Regions from separate parts of the Pseudomonas sp. Os17 genome, predicted to be linked through region 2. Evidence: predicted binding sites of a transcription regulator. Region 2 holds the regulator's gene; the other holds the start of a gene.
The links. Region 2 encodes FliA, which starts transcription of late flagellar genes. Its sites were predicted from a motif close to CTAAAGTTTNNNNNNNNNNNGCCGNTAA; they were not measured.

Region 1: POS17_RS23810 (flagellar protein MotY) is a predicted target of FliA. The motif match lies at 3,500-3,527, and genes of this name have one in related genera.

Annotation. Positions count from the first base shown of each region.
Region 1 covers NZ_AP014627.1:5,418,375-5,424,245, forward strand. Annotated here, with positions in the region: gene POS17_RS23795 (PA3496 family putative envelope integrity protein) at 1-25, shown strand, start outside; gene POS17_RS23800 (response regulator transcription factor) at 161-787, opposite strand; gene POS17_RS23805 (argininosuccinate synthase) at 1,175-2,392, opposite strand; gene POS17_RS23810 (flagellar protein MotY) at 2,522-3,436, opposite strand; gene pyrC (dihydroorotase) at 3,594-4,640, shown strand; gene rnt (ribonuclease T) at 4,637-5,308, shown strand; gene POS17_RS23825 (peroxiredoxin) at 5,386-5,871, opposite strand, start outside.
Region 2 covers NZ_AP014627.1:1,852,910-1,858,780, reverse strand. Annotated here, with positions in the region: gene POS17_RS08360 (chemotaxis protein CheA) at 1-1,947, opposite strand, end outside; gene POS17_RS08355 (protein phosphatase CheZ) at 1,960-2,748, opposite strand; gene POS17_RS08350 (chemotaxis response regulator CheY) at 2,779-3,150, opposite strand; gene fliA (RNA polymerase sigma factor FliA) at 3,316-4,056, opposite strand; gene fleN (flagellar synthesis regulator FleN) at 4,053-4,883, opposite strand; gene flhF (flagellar biosynthesis protein FlhF) at 5,002-5,871, opposite strand, start outside.

The DNA of each region.
Region 1 (5,871 bases), 3.3 Mb from region 2:
GGCCGATTACGACTTTGACCTGTAGTCGCAAAAGAACCTCCATGCGGAGGTTTTTTTGTGCCTGTCTTGCCGTCACGCCCGGCCGATCAGCCTCGCGGCATGACCGGCCCTATCCGTACTTTCAGGCCTGGCAGTCCAGCATCGTCTCGGACAGCAAGGCTCACGCCAACTGATGGCGCTGGGCAAACTCGATCAGGTCAACCAATGAACGCGCGTTGAGCTTGGCCAATAACCGCCGCTTGTAAGTACTGACCGTCTTGTTGCTCAGGCACAGGCCTTCAGCAATCTCCTTGTTACTCATGCCATTGGTGAGCTGTTTCAATACGATCAACTCACGTCCGGAAAGAAGCTCGATCATTTCTTCCTCGCTGCTGATGCCCTGGCTGGAACGAAAAGTGTGCAACGCCTCGTTGGGAAAGTAGCTGTAACCCGCCAATACCGCCCGTACCGCACTGATCAGCTCGGTAATGTCCTGCTGCTTGCACACGTAGCCGGCGGCACCGGCCTGCATGCAGCGCATGGAAAAGGGCCCTGGCGCTTGCAGCGTCAATACCAGGATCTTGATCGGCAAACTTCTGAACATGAGGCGAGCTATAACTTCAAGTCCATCCAGTTGTGGTATGCCAATATCCAGAATCAAGATATCGGGAACATATTCAAGAGCCAACTTCAATGCGTCCGTACCGTTATCTGCTTCTGCCACTACTTCAAAGCCATGACGCTCCATCAACATGCGAACAGCGAGGCGAACAACAGGATGATCGTCCACGATCAATACTCTTTTCATAGGTCCATCCAAGTACTTAGAGTTTTTTAGAGCCCGCACAATACCCCAGAGAATTGACTCTGACACCGTGCCAAAAGGGGCTACGAGCCTACGAGGACGATCCTTACAAACAATACCGATTTACCTTACAAAATAAATTAGATAAAGGGCGTTCAACGGAAAAGTTGCTTAGGATTAATCTTCAAATTAGCTACTTTTCGTACTAAAAAAATTACACGCTGCCGCATCTTTTCCAGCGCCAACCGCTGATAAGTCCGCCATCACTCACTTCATTTTTTCCAATCAACTTCTCTGTCCAAGCATTGCTCTGCAGCAACAAGCCGTTGAGTTAATCAAAGGCAAAAAAAAGCCCCGCATAGGGCGGGGCTCTTTTTCAACAACTCGGGATCAGATCAGAGTCCGACCCTTGTTGGCAGCAATGCGCATGCGCAGGGCATTGAGCTTGATGAAGCCTGCTGCGTCCGCCTGGTTGTAAGCACCGCCGTCTTCTTCGAAGGTGGCGATGTTGGCGTCGAACAGCGACTCATCGGACTTGCGACCGGTCACGATCACGTTGCCCTTGTACAGCTTCAGGCGCACTACACCGTTCACGTGGGCCTGGGAGGCGTCGATCATCTGTTGCAGCATCAGACGCTCAGGACTCCACCAGTAGCCGGTGTAGATCAGGCTGGCGTACTTGGGCATCAACTCGTCTTTGAGGTGAGCCACTTCGCGGTCCAGGGTGATGGACTCGATGGCGCGGTGAGCACGCAGCATGATGGTGCCGCCCGGGGTCTCGTAGCAGCCACGGGACTTCATGCCGACGTAACGGTTCTCGACGATGTCCAGACGACCGATGCCGTGCTCGCCACCAATGCGGTTCAGGGTCGCCAGCACGGTAGCCGGGGTCATTTCCACGCCGTCGATGGCGACGATGTCACCGTTGCGGTAGGTCAGTTCCAGGTACTGCGGGGTATCAGGAGCCTTCTCCGGGGAGACGGTCCAGCGCCACATGTCTTCTTCGTGCTCGGTCCAGGTGTCTTCCAGCACGCCGCCTTCATAGGAGATGTGCAGCAGGTTGGCGTCCATCGAGTACGGCGACTTCTTCTTGCCGTGACGCTCGATTGGAATACCGTGCTTCTCGGCGTAGTCCATCAGCTTCTCGCGGGACAGCAGGTCCCACTCGCGCCAAGGAGCGATCACTTTCACGCCTGGCTTGAGGGCATAGGCACCCAGCTCGAAACGCACCTGGTCATTGCCCTTGCCGGTAGCACCATGGGAAATGGCGTCGGCGCCGGTTTCGTTGGCGATCTCGATCAGACGCTTGGCGATCAACGGACGAGCGATGGAAGTACCCAGCAGGTACTCGCCTTCGTAGACGGTGTTGGCGCGGAACATCGGGAAAACGAAATCGCGCACGAACTCTTCGCGCAGATCGTCGATGTAGATCTCTTTGACGCCCATGGCTTGCGCCTTGGCGCGGGCCGGCTCGACCTCTTCGCCTTGGCCCAGGTCAGCAGTGAAAGTCACTACTTCACAGTTGTAAGTATCCTGCAGCCACTTGAGGATCACCGAAGTGTCCAGGCCGCCCGAATACGCCAGAACGACCTTGTTAACGTCCGCCATGCCATCACTCCACGGGGTTGTACGGAAAGCCGCCAAGTCTACCGATCCACGCGGATAATTTACAGAGGCGCGACAGCTTATGACGACCAAGCGACAGATTATGTCGAGCGCGCGACGATGACAGCCGTATCAGGAGGTCGCAGCAGCGCTGGAGCCAGAGGCCGCCTGGGGCGCTGGAGCCGGCTTTTCGGTGGGCGCAACCCGCTCCAGATGCACATTGACCCGACGGTTCTTCGCCCGGTTGGCGGCATTGGTGTTGGGCGCCAGGGGGTAACGCTCGCCATGGAAGCGCACCACGATCTGGTTTTCCGCCAGGCCGTTGGCCTTGAAGAACTCCATCACCGCCAGTGCACGACGACGGGACAGGTCACGGTTGGTCAAGCGATTGCCGCTGTTGTCCGAGTGGCCATCCAGTTCGACGTGGTTGACCGTCGGGTCGGCCTTGATGAAGTCCACCATCACCTGCAGCTTGGCCTTGGCCCGGGCATCGAGTTCGATCCCCCCTCCCGGAAAACCGATCTCGCCCTGCTTCACCTGCTCGTAGTTCATCGGCAGCAGCTTGGCCATGCAGCTTTGATAGTCGCCATACGCCTTGCTGAACTTCACCGGCAACAGGCGCACTTCGGACACTCCGCCTTCACGGGAATAATTGCGCACCACGGGGCTGCGCCCCTCCAGCAGCCCGATGATCAGGCGCCCGGCCTGCATCTGGTTGCTGTTGATCAGCACCCCGTCGGTACCGGCCTTGACCGCCCCGAGGTTGATGTCGCCACGTCCCGGCTGCCAGGGCGCCGCTGCCGCAAGCAGAGTCGCCGAGCCCCCCGCCTGCATCGGGTTGAAGCTCTTGAGACGAAAGATCGCCTGCTCGCCGGCGCGGCGAACGAATTCGCCGGAACCGAAATCGGTTACCGGTTGGATCAGGCGGCACTCGAATTTGTCGCCTTCGACCGTCCACTCAATGCTCTCCAGACGAGTCTGGAAAGTGAGAGCCATCGCGGGCAGGCTGGCAAACACACTGAGCAAGGCTAGATAACGCTGGCGCACGGGAGGCTCCACTGACGTGTACAACAGAAAAATCGACAGGCGTTAATACGCCATACCTTCGGGATATCGGTTGCTCGTCGCAAAACTTGATAGCGAGTGCCTGGAAGAGTCTTTTCCGGTAGCATTCCCACCGAGTTTTACCCGCCTGGAACCTCCCATGTCCGACCGCCTGACCCTGCTGCGTCCCGACGACTGGCATATTCATCTTCGCGATGGTGCCGTGTTGCCCAATACAGTCGCAGATGTCGCGCGCACCTTTGGCCGCGCCATCATCATGCCCAACCTGGTACCTCCGGTGCGCAACGCCGTGGAAGCCGACGCCTATCGCCAGCGTATTCTAGCTGCGCGCCCGGCCGGCAGCCGCTTCGAGCCGCTGATGGTGCTTTACCTGACCGACCGCACCCAGCCGGACGAGATCCGCGCGGCCAAGGCCTGTGGCTTCGTGCACGCCGCCAAGCTGTATCCGGCCGGTGCGACCACCAATTCGGATTCGGGCGTGACCAGCATCGACAAGATCTTCCCGGTGCTCGAAACCATGGCCGAAGTCGGCCTGCCGCTGCTGATCCACGGTGAGGTGACCCGCGGCGAGGTCGATGTCTTCGACCGCGAGAAAATCTTCATCGACGAACACATGCGTCGCGTGGTCGAGCGCTTCCCCAGCCTGAAAGTGGTGTTCGAGCACATCACCACCGGTGAAGCCGTGCAGTTCGTCAAGGAGGCTTCGGCCAACGTCGGCGCCACCATCACCGCGCACCACCTGTTGTACAACCGCAATCACATGCTGGTGGGCGGTATTCGTCCGCACTTCTATTGCCTGCCGATCCTCAAGCGCAACACCCACCAGGAAGCCCTGCTGGATGCGGCCACCAGCGGCAGCGAAAAGTTCTTCCTCGGCACCGACTCCGCGCCCCACGCCCAGCATGCCAAGGAAGCCGCTTGCGGTTGTGCCGGCTGCTACAGCGCCTACGCCGCAATCGAGCTGTATGCCGAAGCGTTCGAACAGCGCAATGCCCTGGACCAGCTGGAAGCCTTTGCCAGCCTCAACGGTCCGCGCTTCTACGGCCTGCCGGCCAACACCGATCGCATCACCCTGGTTCGTGAAGAATGGACCGCACCCGCCAGCCTGCCGTTCGGCGAGCTGACTGTCATTCCGCTGCGCGCCGGTGAAAAACTGCGCTGGCGCCTGCTGGAGGATCACTCGTGAGTGACGACCATTTCGACGACGAACAAGACGGCAACAGCGGCGCCCCCCGCCATCCAATGGCGGCACGCTTTCGCGGTTACCTGCCGGTAGTCGTCGACGTAGAAACCGGTGGCTTCAACTCAGCCACCGACGCCCTGCTGGAGATTGCCGCTACCACCATCGGCATGGACGAAAAGGGCTTCGTGTTCCCCGAACACACCTATTTCTTCCGCGTCGAGCCTTTTGAAGGCGCCAACATTGAAGCCGCGGCGCTGGAGTTCACCGGGATCAAGCTCGACCATCCCCTGCGCATGGCCGTCAGCGAAGAAACCGCTCTCACGGATATTTTCCGTGGTGTGCGCAAGGCGCTGAAAGCCAACGGCTGCAAACGCGCGATCCTGGTGGGCCACAACAGCAGCTTCGACCTGGGCTTCCTCAACGCCGCCGTGGCGCGCCTGGACATGAAGCGCAACCCGTTCCACCCGTTCTCCAGCTTCGACACCGCCACCCTGGCTGGCCTGGCTTACGGCCAGACCGTTTTGGCCAAGGCCTGCCAGAGCGCCGGCATCGACTTCGACGGTCGCGAGGCCCACTCGGCCCGCTACGACACCGAGAAGACCGCCGAGCTGTTCTGCGGCATCGTCAACCGCTGGAAGCAAATGGGCGGCTGGCAGGACTTCGACGACTGATCGATCCCTGGTCGAGTTGAATCGCCCGCATAAAAAAACCGGCCCTGAGGCCGGTTTTTTTATGCGTGACGCCAGGCTTACAGCTTGCCGGCGTTCTCGCTCAGGTAAGCAGCAACGCCTTCTGGCGAAGCGGTCATGCCCTTGTCGCCTTTCTTCCAGTTGGCAGGGCAGACTTCACCGTGCTCTTCGTGGAATTGCAGAGCGTCGACCAGACGGATCAGCTCTTCCATGTTGCGGCCCAGCGGCAGGTCGTTGACGATCTGCGAACGGACAACACCTTTGTCGTCGATCAGGAACGCGCCACGGAAGGCCACGCCGCCTTCGGACTCGACGTCATAGGCCTTGGCGATGTCGTGTTTCATGTCAGCGGCCATGATGTATTGAACCTGACCGATGCCGCCGGCATTGATCGGGGTGTTACGCCAGGCGTTGTGGGTGAAGTGCGAGTCGATGGAAACAGCGATCACTTCCACGTTGCGCGCCTTGAAGTCGGCCATGCGGTGGTCCAGAGCGATCAGCTCGGACGGGCAAACGAAGGTGAAGTCCAGTGGGTAGAAGAACAC
Region 2 (5,871 bases):
GGACAGGTCGAGGTGGAAGATTTCGTTGACGTTGACCAGCGGGAAGGCGAACGCCTGGTTGCCCAGCATCACCATCAGGGTCGGCATGATCGCCAGGGTCAACGGCACCTTGATGACGATCTTCGAACCCTGGCCCTTGGTCGAGTAGATGTTGATCGAGCCATTGAGCTGGGAAATCTTGGTCTTCACCACGTCCATGCCCACGCCCCGGCCGGAGACGTCGGAGATCTCGGTCTTGGTGGAGAAGCCCGGGGCGAAGATCAGGTTGTAGCACTCGGTGTCGCTCAGGCGGTCGGCGGCGTCCTTGTCCATCACGCCGCGCTTGACGGCAATGGCTCGCAGAACGTTGGGGTCCATGCCCTTGCCGTCGTCGGAAATCGACAGGAGGATGTGGTCACCTTCCTGCTCCGCCGCCAGCACCACTTTGCCGCCACGGGCCTTGCCCGAGGCTTCGCGCTCTTCCGGCGATTCGATGCCGTGGTCCACCGCGTTGCGCACCAAGTGCACCAGCGGGTCGGCCAGGGCCTCTACCAGGTTCTTGTCGAGGTCGGTTTCTTCCCCCACCAGTTCCAGGTTGATCTCTTTCTTGAGCTGCCGGGCCAGGTCGCGAACCAGACGCGGGAAGCGCCCGAACACCTTCTTGATCGGCTGCATGCGGGTCTTCATCACCGCGGTCTGCAGGTCGGCAGTCACCACGTCCAGGTTCGACACCGCCTTGGACATGGCTTCGTCGCCACTGTTCAGGCCCAGGCGCACCAGACGGTTACGCACCAGCACCAGCTCGCCGACCATGTTCATGATTTCGTCCAGGCGCGCGGTATCGACCCGCACCGTGGTTTCCGCTTCGCTGGCCGGTTTTTCCGCTGGCGGCGCCGCTGCGGCACGAGCCGGTGCCGGCGCTGCAGCCGCAGCCGGTTTCGGCGCTTCGGCCTTGGCTTCGGGCTTCTTGGCCACGGGTTTGGCGACGGCGGCGCTGGTTGCTGCAGCCGGAGCAGGGGCAACTGCCGCTGCAGGTTTCGCCGCACCCGGGGCCTCAGAGAACTTGCCCTTGCCGTGCAGCTCATCCAGCAGGGATTCGAATTCGTGATCGGTGATCAGGTCGCTACCGGCTGCTGCGGCGCTGGGCGCCTGCGCGGCAGGCACCGCGGCCACTGCTGACTCCAGTGCGTCCACGGCAAAGTTGCCCTTGCCATGCAACTGGTCCAACAGGGCTTCAAATTCGTCATCGGTGATTTCGTCGCCAGCCGCGGCAGCACCAGCGGCAGCAGCAGGCGCTGCGGGAGCTACGGCATCGGGAGCGAACTGCCCCTTGCCATGCAGCTGGTCCAGCAGGGACTCGAACTCGGCATCGGTGATCTCATCGCTGGCAGGCTCGCCCTCGGCCACCGGTGCGGCAGCAGGCGCAGCCTCGGCGTCGGCCTTGGCGGCATTCAGCGAGTCGAGCAAGAGTTCGAATTCGTTATCGGTGATATCCCCTGATGGGGCCTCAGCCTCGGGCTCAGGCTCGGCAGCGACTTCGGCCACTTCTTCGACCGCCGGCGCTGCAGGTTCGGCACCGGCAGGCTCGGCCAGACGCGCCAACGCGGCCAGCAGTTCCGGTGTCGCAGCAGTGATTTCGGTGCGCTCACGGACCTGGCTGAACATGCCGTTCACCGCGTCCAGCGCCTCGAGCACCACGTCCATCAGCTCCGAATCGACCCGTCGCTCACCCTTGCGCAGGATGTCGAAGACGTTCTCGGCGATGTGGCAGCACTCCACCAGCTCATTGAGCTGGAGGAAGCCGGCGCCCCCTTTAACAGTGTGAAAACCGCGAAAAATTGCATTGAGCAGGTCCGCATCGTCCGGTCGGCTTTCCAGCTCGACCAGTTGTTCGGACAGTTGCTCTAGAATCTCGCCGGCCTCAACCAGGAAATCCTGAAGGATCTCTTCATCGGCGCCGAAGCTCATTAATGGGTGCTCCTAGAATCCAAGGCTGGAAAGCAAATCGTCTACATCGTCCTGACCGGACATAACGTCTTCCCGTTTATCGGCATGAATCTGCGGACCTTCACCCTTGGCGAGATGTTTTTGCGGATCTTTTTCCGCGAGGATCGATTCACGGTCATGTTCGATACCGGCGAAGCGATCGACCTGGCTGGCCATCAAGACAAGTTTGAGCAGATTGCTTTCGACTTCAGTGACCAACTGGGTCACACGCTTGATCACCTGACCGGTCAGGTCCTGGTAATCCTGCGCCAGCAGAATGTCGTTAAGGTGGCCGGAAACGGTGCGGGTTTCCTGCTCGCTGCGCGTCAGGAAACTGTCGACCCGGCGCGCCAGTTCGCGAAACTCTTCAGCACCGACCTCGCGCCGCATGAAGCGTCCCCAATCTGCGCTCAGGGCCTGGGCTTCAGTGCTCAGGCCATTGACCAGCGGGGTGCTGCTCTCTACCAGGTCCATGGTGCGGTTGGCGGCGGCTTCCGTGAGCCGGACCACATAGGACAGGCGCTCAGTGGCATCCGTGATCTGTGAAACTTCCTCGGCTTGCGGCATGTGCGGGTCAATCTGGAAATTGACGATCGCGCTATGCAACTCGCGGGTGAGCTTGCCCACTTCCTGATACAGGCCGCGGTCACGGGTCTGATTGAGCTCATGGATCAATTGCACAGCTTCGCCGAACTTGCCCTTTTCCAGGCTTTCGACCAGTTCCAGCGCATGTTTTTTCAGGGTCGACTCAAAGTCGCCCAGTGAAGATTCGTTATGCTCCATAGCTCCCCCGTGGCGGAATGGCTACGTACATCAACCGATGCGTTCGAAGATCTTTTCGATCTTCTCTTTCAACGCCTGAGCCGTGAATGGTTTGACTACATAGCCGTTAACGCCGGCCTGGGCAGCTTCGATGATCTGCTCGCGCTTGGCTTCCGCAGTCACCATCAACACCGGCAGGTGCTTGAGCTTTTCATCGGCACGCACGTGGCGCAGCAGGTCGATCCCGGTCATGCCCGGCATGTTCCAGTCCGTTACCAGAAAGTCGATGCTCCCGCTGTTGAGTACCGGAATGGCGGTAGTGCCATCGTCGGCCTCGACCGTGTTGGTGAAACCCAGATCACGCAACAGGTTTTTTATGATCCGCCGCATCGTTGAAAAGTCATCAACGATGAGGATTTTCATGTTCTTGTCCAATTCGACCTCCAAGCAGTCTTAAACGCATCCAGCACCTGAACGCGCCATTCAATCAATTCGGCATAACACACAACGACTGCATGGAGCACATACTGCAAGACCGGCGCAGCGCTTGCCTTACCGGTCCCGATCGCAGTGTCCCCACACTGCCTGTCAGCGCGCTCGCCACTCCCCCAAACGCCCCCGCAAACGGGCCGCGCACTGGCTGTGTAACTGGCTGACCCGCGATTCGCTGACCCCCAGGACCTCACCGATTTCCTTGAGATTCAGTTCTTCGTCGTAGTACAGCGCCAACACCAGTCGCTCGCGCTCCGGCAAATTGGCAATCGCATCCGCCAAGGCAGCCTGGAAGCGTTCATCCTCCAGGTCCCGTGACGGCTCGAGATGAGCACTGGCGCCATCCTCATGCAGCCCTTCATGTTCGCCGTCCTGCAACAGGTCGTCGAAACTGAACAGACGGCTGCCCAAGGTGTCGTTCAAAATCCCGTAATAATCGTCGAGACTCAATTGAAGTTCGGCCGCAACTTCGTGATCTTTAGCGTCACGACCGGTTTTAGCTTCAATTGCACGAATGGCATCGCTGACCATGCGTGTATTACGGTGCACCGAACGCGGTGCCCAGTCGCCTTTGCGAACCTCGTCGAGCATCGCCCCGCGGATACGGATACCCGCATAGGTTTCGAAACTCGCCCCCTTGCTCGCGTCGTACTTGGTCGACACTTCCAGCAAACCGATCATTCCGGCCTGAATCAGGTCTTCCACCTGAACACTGGCCGGCAACCGCGCCAGCAAGTGATAGGCAATGCGCTTGACCAGAGGCGCGTAGCGCTCGATCAATTCATATTGGCTGTCACGTGCCGACTTCTTGTAGAGGTTGTAGCCGCTGGCAGTCATAGCACCGGTCCCGCTGTTTGATGCACTAGGCGCTCGACAAAAAACTCCAGATGCCCGCGTGGGTTCGCCGGCAACGGCCAGGTATCGACTTTTTGCGCGATGGCCTTGAACGCCAATGCACACTTCGAACGAGGAAAGGCTTCATAGACCGCACGCTGCTTTTGCACGGCCTTGCGCACGCTTTCGTCGTAGGGAACTGCGCCGACGTATTGTAAGGCTACGTCCAGAAAGCGATCCGTGACCTTGGTCAATTTTGCAAACAGGTTGCGCCCTTCCTGAGGACTTTGGGCCATGTTGGCCAGGACCCGGAAACGGTTCATGCCGTAGTCGCGGTTGAGCAACTTGATCAGCGCATAGGCATCGGTGATCGAAGTCGGTTCGTCGCAGACCACCAGCAACACTTCCTGGGCCGCGCGTACAAAACTGACTACCGAGTCACCAATACCCGCAGCGGTATCGATCACCAGCACATCGAGGTTGTCGCCGATGTCGCTGAAGGCCTGGATCAGGCCGGCATGCTGGGCGGGACTCAGGTGCACCATGCTTTGGGTACCGGAGGCGGCCGGGACGATACGGATACCGCCGGGGCCCTGGAGCAGCACATCGCGCAACTCACAGCGCCCTTCGATGACATCCGCCAGGGTGCGCTTGGGTGTCAGGCCCAGCAGGACATCGACGTTGGCCAGTCCCAAGTCGGCGTCCAGCAGCAAGACCCGCCGGCCGAGCTCAGCCAGAGCCAGGGACAAGTTCACTGACACATTAGTCTTGCCGACGCCACCCTTGCCGCCGGTCACCGCAATCACCTGTACGGGATGCATGCTGCCCATGTTCTTTCTTTACCTTGTCTTACTTAGACGGGGCCACATAACTGGCTGCGCGTTCACCGTTGGAACAATGCATGGCAGACCATCGATGTAGATACACTGCAATCTTTTCATGTCTAACTCAGCCGACCCGCTTGGTCGGGCTGTGGTAGAGGTCAGCGAACATGTCGGCCATGGCTTCTTCGCTGGGTTCTTCCTGCATCTGCACGCTCACTGCGCGGCTCACCAACTGATGCCGGCGAGGCAGGTGCAAATCGTCAGGAATCCGCGGGCCGTCGGTCAGATAGGCGACCGGCAATTCATGACTGATGGCCAGGCTCAAGACCTCGCCAAGACTGGCTGTTTCATCCAGTTTAGTCAGGATGCAACCGGCCAGACCGCAGCGCTTGTAGCTGTGGTAGGCGGCGGTCAGCACCTGCTTCTGGCTGGTGGTCGCCAGCACCAGATAGTTCTTCGCGCGGATCCCGCGACCGGCCAGGCTTTCCAGCTGCATGCGCAATGCCGGGTCGCTGGCCTGCAGGCCGGCGGTGTCGATCAGCACCACGCGCTTGCGCAGCAGCGGGTCCAGCGCCTGGGCCAGGGATTGGCCAGGATCGACATGGGTCACCGAGACATTGAGGATACGCCCCAACGTCTTGAGCTGCTCCTGGGCGCCGATACGGAAGCTGTCCATGCTGACCAGGGCAATGTTCTGTGCGCCGTACTTGAGTACATAGCGTGCGGCCAGCTTGGCCAGGGTGGTGGTCTTGCCCATGCCGGCGGGGCCGACCATGGCAATTACGCCACCTTCTTCCAGGGGCTCGACTTCCGGCGTCAGGATCATCCGCGCCAGGTGCGCCAGCAGCATACGCCAGGCCTGGCGCGGCTCGTCGATATCGGTGATCAATGCCAGCAGATCACGGGCTAGCGGACCGGACAGGCCGATGCGCTGCAGACGGCGCCAGAGGTTGGCCTGCTCCGGGCGACTGCCCTGCAATTGGCTCCAGGCCAG